Regions from separate parts of the Streptomyces sp. NBC_01465 genome, predicted to be linked through region 2. Evidence: riboswitches for the same ligand, from Rfam matches in the RefSeq annotation. Region 2 holds a riboswitch; the other holds the start of a gene.
What was found. A riboswitch is a leader RNA that binds a small molecule or an ion and turns the genes downstream of it on or off. The one in region 2 is predicted to bind cobalamin.
Positions count from the first base shown of each region.

Region 1: it holds a riboswitch for cobalamin, as region 2 does, so the genes downstream of both, metE (5-methyltetrahydropteroyltriglutamate--homocysteine S-methyltransferase) here and OG707_RS06480 (cobalamin biosynthesis protein) in region 2, are expected to answer to the same signal.

Region 1 is NZ_CP109467.1:7,240,098-7,247,586, reverse strand. Features, by position in the region: gene scpA (methylmalonyl-CoA mutase) at 1-579, shown strand, start outside; gene meaB (methylmalonyl Co-A mutase-associated GTPase MeaB) at 585-1,571, shown strand; cobalamin riboswitch at 1,582-1,797, shown strand; gene metE (5-methyltetrahydropteroyltriglutamate--homocysteine S-methyltransferase) at 1,961-4,282, shown strand; gene OG707_RS33875 (lipoate--protein ligase family protein) at 4,421-5,470, shown strand; gene OG707_RS33870 (hypothetical protein) at 5,497-6,402, shown strand; gene OG707_RS33865 (response regulator transcription factor) at 6,407-7,078, opposite strand; gene OG707_RS33860 (sensor histidine kinase) at 7,075-7,489, opposite strand, start outside.
Region 2 is NZ_CP109467.1:1,429,822-1,437,310, forward strand. Features, by position in the region: gene OG707_RS06470 (inorganic phosphate transporter) at 59-1,312, shown strand; gene OG707_RS06475 (hypothetical protein) at 1,335-1,565, shown strand; cobalamin riboswitch at 1,665-1,807, shown strand; gene OG707_RS06480 (cobalamin biosynthesis protein) at 1,897-2,871, shown strand; gene OG707_RS06485 (cobyric acid synthase) at 2,868-4,391, shown strand; gene cobN (cobaltochelatase subunit CobN) at 4,388-7,489, shown strand, end outside.

The sequences.
Region 1 (7,489 bases), 5.8 Mb from region 2:
CGTGCGATGGCCACCGTCGGGGAGATCTCCGACGCCCTGGAGAAGGTGTACGGACGGCACTCCAGCCAGATCCGTACGATCTCCGGTGTGTACCGCAACGAAGCCGGCGAGTCCCCGTCCGTCGAGCGCACCCGCACCCTCGTGGGCTCCTTCGAGGAGGCCGAGGGCCGGCGCCCGCGCATCCTGGTCGCCAAGATGGGCCAGGACGGTCACGACCGCGGCCAGAAGGTGATCGCCACGGCCTTCGCCGACCTGGGCTTCGACGTGGACGTGGGCCCGCTGTTCCAGACCCCGGGCGAGGTCGCCCGCCAGGCCGTCGAGGCGGACGTGCACATCGTCGGGGTGTCGTCGCTGGCCGCAGGTCACCTCACGCTCGTGCCCGCGCTGCGCGAGGAACTCGCCGCGGAGGGCCGCGAGGACATCATGGTCGTGGTCGGCGGGGTGATCCCGCCGCAGGACGTTCCGACGCTCCTGGAGATGGGCGCGGCCGCGGTCTTCCCGCCCGGCACGGTCATCCCGGACGCGGCGTACGACCTGGTGCAGCGGCTGGGCGCCGATCTCGGACACGGCGGCCTCTGAACCCGATGGCGATCGACCTCGACACCTATGTGAAGGGTGTGCTCGACGGGAAGCGTGCGCAGATCGCGCGCGCCGTGACGCTCGTCGAGTCCACCAGGCCCGATCACCGGGCGCTGGCCCAGGAGTTGCTGACGCGGCTGCTGCCGCACAGCGGCCGGGCCCGGCGGATCGGCATCAGCGGGGTGCCCGGCGTCGGCAAGTCGACGTTCATCGACGCGCTCGGCACGATGCTCACGGGGCTCGGCCACCGGGTCGCGGTCCTGGCCGTCGATCCGTCGTCGAGCCGTACGGGCGGGTCGATCCTGGGTGACAAGACCCGGATGGAGCGACTCGCTGTCGACCCTTCGGCGTTCGTACGTCCGTCTCCGACGGCGGGGACCCTGGGCGGCGTCGCCAAGGCCACCCGCGAGTCGATCGTGGTGATGGAGGCGGCGGGGTACGACGTCGTCCTGGTGGAGACGGTCGGTGTCGGCCAGTCCGAGACGGCGGTCGCGAACATGGTCGACTCCTTCCTGCTGCTGACGCTGGCCCGCACCGGGGACCAGCTGCAGGGCATCAAGAAGGGCGTCCTGGAGCTGGCGGACGTGATCGCCGTCAACAAGGCGGACGGTCCGCACGAGCGCGACGCGCGTGCCGCGGGCCGCGAACTGGCAGGCGCCCTGCGGCTGATGCACCCCTCCGACGCGGCCTGGACTCCACCCGTACTGAGCTGCAGCGCCCGCGAGTCGACCGGCCTGGACACCGTCTGGGAGCGCCTCGAACAACATCGCGACCTGCTGGATTCGACCGGCAGGCTCGCCGCGAAGCGCCGCGACCAGCAGGTCGACTGGACGTGGACGATGGTCCGCGACGAGCTGCTGCGCCGGCTGCACGCGGATCCGTCCGTACGCACTCTCGCACCCGGCCTCGAACAACAGGTCAGGGACGGCGAGTTGACGGCCACGCTCGCCGCGGAGAGCATCCTGCGGGCCTTCGGTCACGACGCTGTCTGAGCCGTCGGCTACGCTGGGCGGTGCAGCTGGTTCGCCCTGTCAGCCGGACAGACGCGTCGTAAGAGGGAACCCGGTGGGAATCCGGGACTGCCCCGCAGCGGTGAGTGGGAACGACCGCCGTCATACGCACTGGATCCGCCCGGATCCGGGAAGCGACGGCCAGTAGGAATCTGCCCCGGCAGATGTGCCCGCGAGTCCGAAGACCTGCCCGCTGCCCGTACGTGAACCCTTGCGTGCGGACATCCCGGTGACCTCGTGGGCGGGTCGGCGTACATCCAGGCGGGGACCGTGCCGTTCGGCGCGTGTCCGGTCCGCCCGGTTCGTCATCCCTTCGCGTCCGCGTCCCGTCTCCGGGGTGCTCAGGAGTCATCTCGCGAAGGAGATTTCCCGTGACAACCAAGCCCGCAGCCGCGGCAGCACAGGCCACCGTGTACGGCTTCCCCCGCCAGGGACAGCACCGTGAGCTGAAGAAGGCAGTCGAGGGGTACTGGAAGGGCCGCGTCACCGCCGACGCCCTCCGGCAGACCGCCGCCGACCTGCGCGCCTCCACCTGGCGGCAGCTCGCCGAAGCCGGCCTCCACGAAGTCCCGACCGGCGACTTCTCGTACTACGACCACGTCCTGGACACCAGCGTCATGGTCGGCGCCGTCCCCGCCCGCCACCGCGACGCCGTCGCCGCCGACCCGCTCGACGGGTACTTCGCGATGGCGCGCGGCACCCAGGACGTGGCCCCGCTCGAAATGACCAAGTGGTTCGACACCAACTACCACTACCTCGTACCGGAGTTGGGCCCCGACACCGTCTTCACCGCCGACTCCACGAAGCAGGTCGCCGAGCTCAGGGAGGCCCTCGCGCTCGGCGTGGCGGCGGCCCGCCCGGTCCTGGTGGGTCCGGTGACGTACCTCCTGCTGGCGAAGCCCGCCCCCGGGGTCGCACCCGACTTCGAGCCGCTCACGCTCCTGGACCGGCTGCTGCCCGTGTACGCCGAGGTCCTCTCCGATCTGCGCGCGGCCGGGGCCGAGTGGGTGCAGCTGGACGAACCGGCCCTGGTCCAGGACCGCACTCCGGCCGAACTGAACGCCGCAGCCCGCACGTACCGCGACCTGGGCACCCGCGCCGACCGGCCGAAGCTCCTGGTCGCCTCCTATTTCGACCGTCTCGGCGACGCGCTGCCCGTTCTCGCCAAGGCCCCGGTGGAGGGTCTCGCGCTCGACTTCACCGAGGCCGCCGCCGCCAATCTGCAGGACCTGGCCGCCGCGGGCGGTCTTCCCGGGAAGCGTCTGGTCGCGGGCGTCGTCAACGGCCGCAACATCTGGATCAACGACTTCGAGAAGTCCCTGGCCACCCTCGGCACCCTGCTCGGCCTCGCCGACCGGGTGGACGTGGCGGCGTCCTGCTCGCTGCTGCACGTGCCGATCGACGCGACGGCCGAGCGGGACATCGACCCGCAGATCCTCCGCTGGCTCGCCTTCGCCCGCCAGAAGACGGCCGAGATCGTGACGCTCGCCCGCGGCCTCTCCCGGGACACGGGCGCGATCACCGCCGAACTCGCCGCGAACCGGGCCGACTTGGCCTCACGTGCACACTCCCCCATCACCCGGGACCCGGCCGTCCGGGCGCGTGCAGCGGCGGTCACCGATGCGGACGGCCGCCGCTCGGAACCGTACGAGAGGCGCGCCGAAGCCCAGCGCGCCCACCTCGGCCTGCCGCTGCTCCCGACCACCACGATCGGCTCCTTCCCGCAGACCGCCGAGCTGCGCACCGCCCGCGCCGATCTGCGCGCGGGCCGCATCGACACGGTCGGCTACGAGGAGCGCATCGGGGCCGAGATCCGCGAGGTCCTCGCCTTCCAGGAGAAGGCCGGAATCGACGTCCTGGTCCACGGCGAGCCCGAACGCAACGACATGGTGCAGTACTTCGCCGAGCAGCTGACCGGGTATCTCGCGACGCAGCACGGCTGGGTCCAGTCGTACGGCACCCGGTACGTACGCCCGCCGGTCCTGGCCGGTGACATCTCGCGGCCGGAGCCGATGACGGTGCGCTGGACTTCGTACGCGAACTCGCTCACCGACCGCCCGGTGAAGGGCATGCTGACCGGCCCGGTGACGATGCTCGCCTGGTCCTTCGTCCGCGACGACCAGCCGCTCGGCGACACCGCGCGCCAGGTCGCGCTCGCCCTGCGCGACGAGGTCAACGACCTCGAGGCGGCGGGCACTTCGGTCATCCAGGTCGACGAGCCCGCCCTGCGCGAGACCCTGCCGCTGCGCGCCGCCGGCCACCCCGCCTACCTGGACTGGGCGACCGAGTCCTTCCGCCTCACCACCGGCGGCGTACGACCGGCCACCCAGATCCACACGCACATGTGCTACGCCGAGTTCGGCGACATCGTCCAGGCCATCGACGACCTCGACGCCGACGTCATCAGCCTGGAGGCCGCCCGCTCCCACATGCAGGTGGCCCGCGAACTGGCGGCGCACGGATACCCGCGCGAGGCGGGCCCCGGCATCTACGACATCCACTCCCCGCGCGTGCCCTCCGCCGAGGAGGCGGCAGCCCTGCTCCGCACGGGACTTGAGGCCATCCCCGCGCAGCGGCTCTGGGTCAACCCCGACTGCGGCCTGAAGACCCGCGGCTGGCCCGAGACCCGCGCATCCCTGGAGAACCTGGTCGCCGCCGCCCGCACGGTGCGTGCGGAACTGCCGAACTCCTGAGGTGACCGAAGGGCCGAGAGGGGGAATCGAAAGAACCGCCTCTCGGCCCTTTGGGGCGAAATATCCGACTCGGTTACCGTAGGGACGGAGTCCCGGCAGCGGCCGGGTCGCGATGGTCCTACGGGTGCGGAGAAGACGATGCACGGCGAGTACAAGGTCCCGGGCGGCAAGCTGGTCGTCGTGGACGTCGACACCGAGGACGGCGTCCTGCGGAACGTCCGGGTGGCAGGGGACTTCTTCCTGGAGCCCGACGAGGCGATCCTCGCGATCAACGGCGCCCTGGAGGGCGCCCCGTCCGACACCGACGCGCCCGGCCTCGCGTCCCGCATCGAAGCGGCGCTCCCCACCGGCACGACCATGTACGGACTGACCTCCGAGGGCATCGCAATCGCCGTGCGCCGCGCGATCTCCCAGGCCACCGACTGGACCGACTACGACTGGCAGCTCATCCACGAGCCGCCGCACTCCCCCGCGCTCCACTGCGCCCTCGACGAGGTCCTGACCGCCGAGGTGGCGGCGGGCCGCCGCCCGCCGACCCTGCGCGTCTGGGAGTGGGACGTCCCGGCGGTCGTCATCGGCTCCTTCCAGTCCCTGAGCAACGAGGTCGACCCCGAGGGCGCCGACCGCCACGGCATCACGGTGGTGCGCAGGGTCAGCGGGGGCGGCGCGATGTTCATGGAGCCCGGCAACACCATCACGTACTCCCTCTCCGTACCGGAATCCCTGGTCTCCGGCCTCTCCTTCGCCGACAGCTACGCCTATCTGGACGACTGGGTGCTCGGCGCACTCGGCGACATGGGGATCCAGGCCTGGTACCAGCCGCTCAACGACATCGCCACGGAGGCGGGCAAGATCGCGGGCGCCGCGCAGAAGCGCATTGCGGGCGGGGGTGTGCTGCACCACGTGACGATGGCGTACGACATCGACGCCGACAAGATGATGGAGGTGCTGCGCATCGGCAAGGAGAAGCTCTCCGACAAGGGGACGAAGAGCGCAAAGAAGCGGGTGGATCCGCTGCGCCGCCAGACCGGGCTCCCGCGCGAGGCCGTGATCGAGAAGATGATCGAATCTTTCCGGAGCCGGTACGGTCTCACCGAAGGCAAGGTCACCGCCGAGGAGTTGGCGCGGGCGGAGGACCTCGTCCGTACGAAGTTCGCGAACGACGAGTGGACCGCGCGCGTGCCGTAAGCGGGTGACACGGGGGGCAGTACGAGATGAAGCTGAGCGTGCCGGGGCCGTCCGTGCCTCCGCTGCGGATGGAGACCGCGGACGGGCGGCGGATGGTGCTGCGCCAGGGCGGCGCCCCGGTGCTCTTCGCGGTCCAGCGCGTCACCCATCGCGGCGTGCACTACGCCCGCACCAACAGCTACACCTCTCCCCTGCCGCACCTGCGCGCCGACCTCGCACGCACCTTCCGCGAGGCCACCCCGGACGACGCCGACTGGTCCGCGCGGTGGGCGCACCACTTCGCAACCCAGCTCGGCGAGAGCATCAACGGGCCGCTGCACGAAGGAGATTGGCATCTTGTGCCGGGGATGGCGGGGTGGGCCGTCGACGGGCACTGGCCGAAGATGCTCTCGTACGATCCCGACCTCGGCCATCTCACCTGGTTCGGGTACGGCGACCCCGAAGAGGACGCCCGGGACGTCCTGCCCCTGCGCGCCCTGTCCGCGCCGGACTCCGCGCGCGTGAAGGCGTTCCGGCGCCAGTACCGCGAGGGCGTGCTGCCGCCCGTGCTGCTGTGGTGGCTGAGCGGGCTCAACTCCCTTGTGGTGCTCGACGGTCACGACCGTCTCGTCGCGGCGCTCGCCGAGGGCGGGCGGCCGTCGGTGGTGGTCCTGACCCGTGCACCCTCTGACGCCTGGGTGGAGTGGATCGCGCGTCCGCGCGTGGTCGAGTACGAGCAGCGGATCGCCCACTTCGAGCAGCGGCGCGCGGAGGGCGATCTGTTCTCAGCGGGCCGGATCGCGGGCGAGGGCCGCCGATTCGCCGACGACCTGAGCACCATCGCCACCTTCCCCGACCTCACCCGTGCCTGGCCGCTGCCGGGCGGTGCGGAGGCGTGGCTGCGGGAGGCGGCGGATCACTTCCCCGGCTGGAGCCCGGACGCGGACCGCTGAGGGGTCAGAGCGACGGGTTGCCCTGCGCCACGACCAGCCCCGACTCATAGGCGAACACGACAAGTTGGGCCCGGTCCCGCGCGCCCAGCTTCGTCATCGCCCGGCTGATGTGGGTCTTGGCGGTGAAGGGGCTGATGACCATGTGGGCGGCGATCTCCTCGTTGGTCAGGCCCCTCGCAGCCAGCGCCGTCACCTCGCACTCGCGGCGGGTGAGGGTCTCCAGGCCGGGTGCGGTCGCCCGGTCCGGCGGGCGGGCGACGAACTCGCCGATGAGGCGGCGGGTGATCGCCGGGGAGAGCAGGGCGTCGCCGCGGGACGCGACCTCGATGGCGCGGAGCAGTTCTGCGGGCTCGGTGTCCTTGAGGAGGAAGCCCGCGGCTCCGGCGCGCAGGGCCTCGAAAACGTACTCGTCGAGGCCGTAGTTGGTGAGGATCACGACATGGACGCCGGCGAGAGCCGGGTCGGCGGCGATCTCCCGGGTCGCCTCGATGCCCGTCATCACCGGCATCTGTACGTCGATGAGGGCGACATCGGGAGTCGTCGTACGGACGAGGTCCACTCCCTGCCGGCCGTCCGGCGCCTCGCCCACCACCTCGATGCCGTCCTCGGCGTCGAGGAGCGCACGGAATCCGGCGCGCATCAGGGCCTGGTCGTCGACGAGCGCCACCCGAATCATGCTGCACCCAGAGGGAGTTCGGCCCGTACGGTAAAGCCGCCGCCCGTACGCGGGCCCGCGTGCAGTGTGCCGCCGAGGGCAGTGACGCGCTCGCGCATCCCGGTCAGTCCCGTACCCGGGTCGGGCTCGTCGCTCGGCGGCCCCTGGTCCTCCACGGATACCGTCAACACGCCATCGCCGTAAGTGAGTTGGACTCCGGTCTCGGCCCGGTCCGCGTGCCGCGCCACATTCGTCAGCGCCTCCTGGATGATCCGGTACGCAGCCCGGTCGACCTCCGCGGGCAGCGGCCGCCCCGGGCCGCCCGTGACGGTGAGCTCCGCCGCGAGCCCCGCCGTGCGGGCGCGCTCGAGGAGGTCGTCGAGGCGGGCCAGGCCCGCGTCGTCCGGTACGACGTCCGTGCGCAGCACCTCC
Region 2 (7,489 bases):
GTTCACTCGGGTTGCCTACCTTCGAATCGTCAATGACCTCGAACGATTGCCCAGGTAAATGGAACACCTGACCCTGCTCCTTGGGATCGTGATCGTTACCGCTCTCGTGTTCGACTTCACGAACGGTTTCCACGACACCGCCAACGCGATGGCGACGACCATCTCGACCGGCGCTCTCAAGCCCAAGACTGCGGTGGCCATGTCCGCCGTGCTCAACCTCGTCGGTGCATTCCTTTCCGTGGAGGTCGCCAAGACGATCTCCGGCGGGATCATCAATGAACAAGGCATCAGCACGGAAGTGATCTTCGCGGCGCTCGTCGGCGCCATCCTCTGGAATCTGCTGACCTGGCTCCTCGGCCTGCCGTCCAGTTCCTCCCACGCTCTCTTCGGCGGGCTCATCGGCGCCACGCTGATGTCCGTCGGAACCTCCGGGGTCAACGGCACCACCGTCGTCACCAAGGTGCTGATCCCCGCGATCGCCGCCCCGATCGTCGCCGGTCTGGCCGCCTACCTGGCCACGAAGCTGACGTACAAGATCGGCAGCCGCACCGACGACAAGGCGACGGCCAAGGGCTACCGCGCCGGTCAGATCGCCTCCGCCGGTCTGGTCTCCCTCGCGCACGGCACCAACGACGCGCAGAAGACCATGGGTGTCATCACCCTGGCGCTGGTGACGGGCGGCGTCCTCGCCCCCGGCGCCAACCCGCCGCTGTGGGTCATCGTCTCGGCCGGTCTGGCCATCGCGATGGGTACGTACCTGGGCGGCTGGCGCATCATCAAGACCATGGGCAAGGGGCTCACCGAGCTCCGTCCGCAGCAGGGCTTCTCCGCCCAGACCGGTGCGGCCACAGTCATCCTGGCCTCCTCGCACCTCGGCTTCTCCCTCTCCACCACCCAGGTCTGCTCGGGCTCGGTCATGGGCGCGGGCCTCGGCCGCAAGGGCGGTGTGGTCCGCTGGTCCACCGCGACCCGGATGTTCGTCGCCTGGGGCCTGACGCTGCCGGCCGCAGCGGTCGTCGGTGCGGGTGCGGAGTTCCTCACCCGCCAGGGCAACGTCGGCATCGCCGCGGTCGCCGTCCTGCTCGTCGCGGGATCGGGTGTCATCTGGTCGCTCTCGCGCCGCAAGCCGGTCGACCACACGAGCGTCACCCCCGACGCGGACACCGACGCCGAGCCCGCGGGCGTCGTGACCACCGCCATCGCGGCCGTCACCCCGCCTCCCCCGGCCGGCGCTCCGGTCGACGAGCTCAGGGCCACCATCCCGTCGCCCGGGGGCGCCGCCCCCGAGCCGACCCGACCGGCCACGGTCTGAGAACGGTTAAGGACACAGCGGTATGCACATCGACTGGCAAGCACTCGGCACCGTCTTCGGCGTCAGCCTCGTGGCGACCGTCGGACTGGTGGGCCTGTTCACCCTCGGCATCGTCGGACTCTCCAAGTCCTCGGAGACCAACGGCTCGTCCGGTACCGCAGGATCGGCGCTCGTGGCGCGCTCCGGCGCGTACCTCTGCTTCGCACTCTGCGCGGCGGCCGTCTCGTACGGGATCTACCTGATCGTCGCCTGACGGACACCACGCTTCACGACCGCCCCGCGCTCTTGTGCGGGGCGGTCTTCTGTGTGCCCCAACACACTCTTCCTTCGCAGGTCAAGGGTGAGTTGACGGGTGTTCTCCGAGCGTGGTGGACTGCCGAAGCCAATACGGCGGCATGGAGAGGAAGTCCGGTGCGAATCCGGCGCGGTCCCGCCACTGTCACCGGGGAGTGATCTCCGGAAGCCAGGAACTCTCGCCGTCGATCACGTCGAACCAGGGCGCGGACACCCTGAGTGAGGACTTTTCGCCATGAGCGTTGCGTACGGCTGCCTGTTGCCGGTCTCTTCTCCACCCTGCTGAACTCATGCGTGCCGAGCGAAGTTTCGCGTACGGCGCCACCGCCGGCCTTCTCGGCGACCTGCTGCTCGGTGATCCTCGCCGGGGGCATCCGGTCGCCCTGTTCGGGCGGGCCGCGGCCGCCGTCGAGCAGCGTCTGTGGCGTGACCACCGTGGGTGGGGTGCGCTGCATTCCGTGGTCTGTGCCGGGGGTGCGGTCGCCGCTGCCGTCGTGGCCGAGCGGGCCGTACGCGGCCGCCCTGCCGCCTCCGTTGCCCTGACTGCCGCCGCCACCTGGGCCGTTGTGGGCGGGACCTCCCTGGGGCGCGAGGCGCGGGCCGTCGGCGGTGCGCTGGCCGCCGGGGACATCGAGGTCGCACGGGAGCGGCTGCCGCATCTGTGCGGGCGCGATCCCTCGGCGCTGGACGCGCAGCAGATCGCCCGGGCGGTCGTCGAGTCCGTCGCCGAGAACACCTCCGACGCCGTGGTGGGCGCGCTGGTGTGGGGCGCCCTGGGCGGAGTTCCGGGTCTGATCGGGTTCCGGGCCGTGAACACGCTGGACGCGATGGTCGGGCACCGCTCGGACCGGTATCTGCGGTACGGGTGGGCCTCGGCCCGCCTCGACGACGTGGCCGGCTGGCCGGGGGCCCGACTGACCGCCGCGCTCGCCGTCCTCGCGGGCGGAAACGCTCGAGGCGCGGTCCAGGCCTGGCGGAGCGACGCGGGCAAGCACCCGAGCCCCAACGCGGGCCCCGTGGAAGCTTCGTTCGCGGGCGCGCTGGGCGTACGGCTCGGGGGGACCCTGTCGTACGGCGGGCGGATCGAGCACCGCGCCGTGCTCAACGGCGAGGCGCGGGCGGTCGACATCGGGGACATCGAACGGGCGGTGCGGCTGTCGCGTCGCGTCAATGTGCTGGCACTGGCGACGTGCGTCGCCGCGCGCGGTGCGTACGGAGTTCTGCGCGGACGCCGCGCGGGCGCCACCAGAAGGAGTCGGGCATGACAGGCGTACGCAAGGGCGGTGGACTGCTCGTCGCGGGGACCACCTCGGACGCGGGCAAGAGCGTCGTCACGGCGGGGATCTGCCGGTGGCTGGTACGGCGGGGGGTGAAGGTCGCGCCCTTCAAGGCGCAGAACATGTCGCTCAATTCGTTCGTCACGCGCGAGGGCGCGGAGATCGGGCGTGCGCAGGCCATGCAGGCGCAGGCCGCGCGCGTCGAGCCGAGCGCGCTGATGAATCCCGTACTCCTCAAGCCGGGGAGCGACCGCAGCAGCCAGGTCGTGCTGATGGGCAAGCCGGTCGGCGAGATGAGTGCGCGCGGCTACCACGGGGGGCGCCAGGAGTCGCTTCTGGGGACCGTCGTGGAGTGCCTGGAGGAGCTGCGGGGCACGTATGACGCCGTGATCTGCGAGGGGGCGGGCAGTCCGGCCGAGATCAATCTGCGGCGGACCGACATCGTGAACATGGGGATCGCGCGGGCCGCGCGGTTCCCTGTGGTCGTCGTCGGCGACATCGATCGTGGGGGTGTCTTCGCCTCGTTCTTCGGGACCACCGCGTTGTTGAGTGCGGAGGACCAGGCGCTGGTGGCCGGGTATCTCGTCAACAAGTTCCGGGGTGACGTGTCGCTTCTCGAGCCGGGCATCGACATGCTGACCGGGCTGACGGGGCGGCGTACGTACGGGATCCTGCCGTACACGCACGGGCTCGGCATCGACGAGGAGGACGGGCTGCGCGTCTCGATGCGCGGTGCCGTACGGGAGTCGGTCGTCGCGCCGCCGGTCGGCGAGGACGTGCTGCGGGTCGCGGTGTGCGCCGTACCGCTGATGTCGAACTTCACCGATGTGGACGCGCTGGCCGCCGAACCGGGTGTGGTGGTGCGGTTCGTGGACCGCGCCGAGGAGCTCGTCGACGCCGATCTGGTGATCGTGCCGGGGACGCGCGGCACCGTGCGCGCGCTGGAGTGGCTGCGGGAGCGCGGGCTCGCCGATGCGCTGGCACGGCGGGCGGCCGAGGGGCGGCCCGTACTGGGGATCTGCGGCGGGTTCCAGGTGCTCGGTGAGCGGATCGAGGACGACGTCGAGTCTCGGGCGGGTGCTGTGGACGGGCTCGGGCTGCTGCCGGTGCGCGTGCGGTTCGCCGTGGAGAAGACCCTGGAGCGGCCGGTCGGCGAGGCGCTGGGTGAAGTGGTGGAGGGGTACGAGATCCACCACGGGGTGGCCCAAGTGCTGGGCGGAGAAGCCTTCTTGGACGGGTGCCGGGTCGGCTCCGTCTGGGGCACGCACTGGCACGGGTCGCTGGAGAGCGACGGATTCCGGCGGGCCTTCCTGCGGGAGGTCGCGGAGGCTGCGGGGCGGCGGTTCGTGCCCGCCCCGGACACGAGTTTTGGAGCGCTCCGCGAGGAGCAACTGGATCGCCTCGGCGATCTGATCGAGGAACACGCGGACACGGACGCGCTGCTCGCACTCATCGAGTCGGGCGCACCGTCAGGACTTCCCTTCATCGCACCTGGAGCGCCTTCATGAGCACTGTGCTGCTGCTGTCGACCGCCGATACGGATCTCCTGGCGGCGCGGGCCTCCGGGGCTCCGTACCGGATCGGGAATCCGACGCGGATCGATGCGGAGGGTGAGCTTCCTGCGCTGATCGAGGGCGCTTCGGTCGCCGTCGTACGGCTGCTGGGCGGGAAGCGCGCCTGGGAGGACGGGCTCGCGGTGCTGCGGGCGTCCGGGATACCCACCGTGCTCCTCGGCGGGGAGACCGTACCGGACGCGGAGTTGATGGCCGAGTCGTCGGTGCCCGCGGGGGTCGTCGCCGAGGCGCTGCGGTATCTGGTGGAGGGCGGGCCGGGGAACCTGGTGGAGCTGGCGCGGTTCCTCTCGGACACCGTGCTGCTCACGGGCGTCGGGTTCGCCGAGCCGGAGAAGATGCCCGAGTGGGGGGTGCACGGGGCGCGCGAGTGGGTGGATGGGCGGCCGACCGTGGGCGTTCTCTTCTACCGGGCCCACGAGCTGTCGGGGAACACCGGGTTTGTCGATGTGCTGTGCGATGCCGTGGAGGCGCGGGGAGCCAACACCCTTCCTGTGTACTGCGGTTCACTGCGGGGCGCCGACGCGGAGCTGTACGAACTGCTGGGGCGGACCGACGCGCTGGTCGCCACCGTGCTGGCTGCCGGTGGTACGCGCGCTTCGGACGCCTCGGCCGGCGGTGACGACGAGGCGTGGGACATCGGGGCGCTCGCCGAGCTGAATGTGCCCGTGCTGCAGGGGCTTTGTCTGACGTCTTCGCGGGCCGTGTGGGATGCGTCGGATGCGGCGCTGTCTCCGATGGATGCGGCGATGCAGGTCGCCATTCCGGAATTCGACGGGCGCATTATCACTGTTCCGTTTTCGTTCAAGGAGCAGGGCGAGGGGGATGTTCCTGTTTACGTCGCCGATCCTGAGCGGGCGGCGCGGGTCGCCGGAATTGCCGTACGGCATGCGCAGTTGAGGCACAAGCCGAATGCGGAGAAGCGGATCGCCGTTGTGTTCACCGCGTATCCGACGAAGCATTCGCGGGTCGGGAACGCTGTGGGCCTTGATACACCGGCGTCCGCTGTGCGGGTGCTGGATGCGCTGCGGGATGCGGGTTACGGGGTGGAGGGCTACCCCGTGGAGGGCGACGAGCTCATTCACCGGCTGATCGCGGCCGGTGGGCACGATGTGGAGTGGCTGACCGAGGAGCAGCTGGCGGCGGCTCCTGCGCGGGTGCCGCTGGCCGACTACCGGGAGTGGTTCGGGCAGTTGGAGCCGGGGCTCAGGGACTCCATGCTGGAGCACTGGGGGGAGCCGCCGGGGCAGCTGTACGTCGACGGGGACGATGTGGTGCTCGCGTCGTTGCAGTTCGGGAATGTGGTGGTGCTGATTCAGCCGCCGCGCGGGTTCGGCGAGAATCCCATCGCCATTTACCACGATCCCGATATGCCGCCTTCGCATCACTACATGGCCACGTATCGGTGGCTGGAGAATTCTTTTGGTGCCGATGCTGTCATTCACATGGGCAAGCACGGGACCATGGAATGGCTGCCAGGGAAGGGACTTGGGCTCTCGCGTGGGTGCGGGCCCGATGCGGTACTGGGCGAGCTGCCGCTGATCTATCCGTTCATCGTGAACGACCCGGGCGAGGGCACGCAGGCCAAGCGGCGCGGACATGCGACCGTCGTCGACCATCTGGTGCCGCCGATGGCGCGGGCGGACACGTACGGGGATCTGGCGAAGCTGGAGCAGCTCCTGGATGAATATGCGCTGGTGAGCGATCTGGATCCGACGAAGGCGCCTGCCGTGCGGGCGCAGATCTGGACGCTGGTGAAGGCCGCCGAGCTTCATCACGATCTGCATGTGGACGAGCAGCCCGATGACGGGGACTTCGATTCCTTTGTGATGCACATCGACGGCTATCTGTGCGAGATCAAGGATGTGCAGATCCGGGACGGGCTGCATGTGCTGGGTGGAGGCCCGGAGGCCGACGCCCGGGTCAATCTGGTGCTGGCCGTGCTGCGGGCCTCGCAGGTGTGGGGCGGTACGGCCAACGCACTGCCGGGGCTGCGGGCCTGTCTCGCCGAGCACTTCGGGCTCGTGGAGAAGGAGTTGCTGGGTGAGCCCGGGGCTGCGGTGAAGGTGCCGGTGGAGCTGAGCGGGCTGGTGGAGGGGCCCGCTCGGACCGGCGCCGATGCCATTGATCTGCTGGAGCAGCTGTGCCGGCGGCTTGCCGAGGGCATGGAGGCGCGGGGTTGGGATGCGGCTGCCGTGCGGCCGCTGGTACGGGACGTGCTGGGCGCTGAACTGCCCGACGTTGTCGCTGTGTTGGGGTTCGCTTGCGAGGAGGTCGTCCCTCGGCTGGCGCGGACCACCGATGAGATCGGGAACATTCTGCTCGCGCTGGACGGTGGGTTCGTCCCGGCCGGGCCCTCGGGGTCGCCTACGCGGGGGCTCGTGAATGTGCTGCCTACGGGGCGGAATTTCTACTCTGTGGATCCCAAGGCGATTCCTTCGCGGCTCTCCTGGGAGGTCGGGCAGGCGCTCGCCGATTCGCTGATCGCGCGGTACCTGGCGGATTCGGGTGAGTATCCGAAGTCCGTGGGGCTGACGGTGTGGGGGACCTCGGCGATGCGGACCCAGGGGGACGACATCGCGGAGATTCTTGCGCTGTTGGGGTGCCGGCCTGTCTGGGACGACGCCTCGCGGCGGGTCACCGGGTTCGAGGTCGTGGCCTTGGAGGAGTTGGGGCGGCCTCGGATTGACGTGACCGTGCGTATCTCCGGGTTCTTCCGGGACGCCTTTCCGCATGTGGTCGGGCTCATCGACGACGCGGTGCGGGCTGTGGCCGAGTTGGAGGAGGGGGCTGAGAGCAACTTCGTACGAGCCCATGTGGATGCGGACGCCGCGGAGCACGGGGATCGGCGGCGGGCCACGGCTCGGATCTTCGGGTCCAAGCCGGGGGCCTATGGGGCCGGGCTGCTGCCGCTGATCGATGCGCGGAACTGGCGCAGTGATGCGGATCTGGCCGAGGTGTACGCGGTGTGGGGCGGCTATGCGTATGGGCGGGGGCTGGAGGGGCGGGCCGCTCGGGGGGATATGGAGACCGCT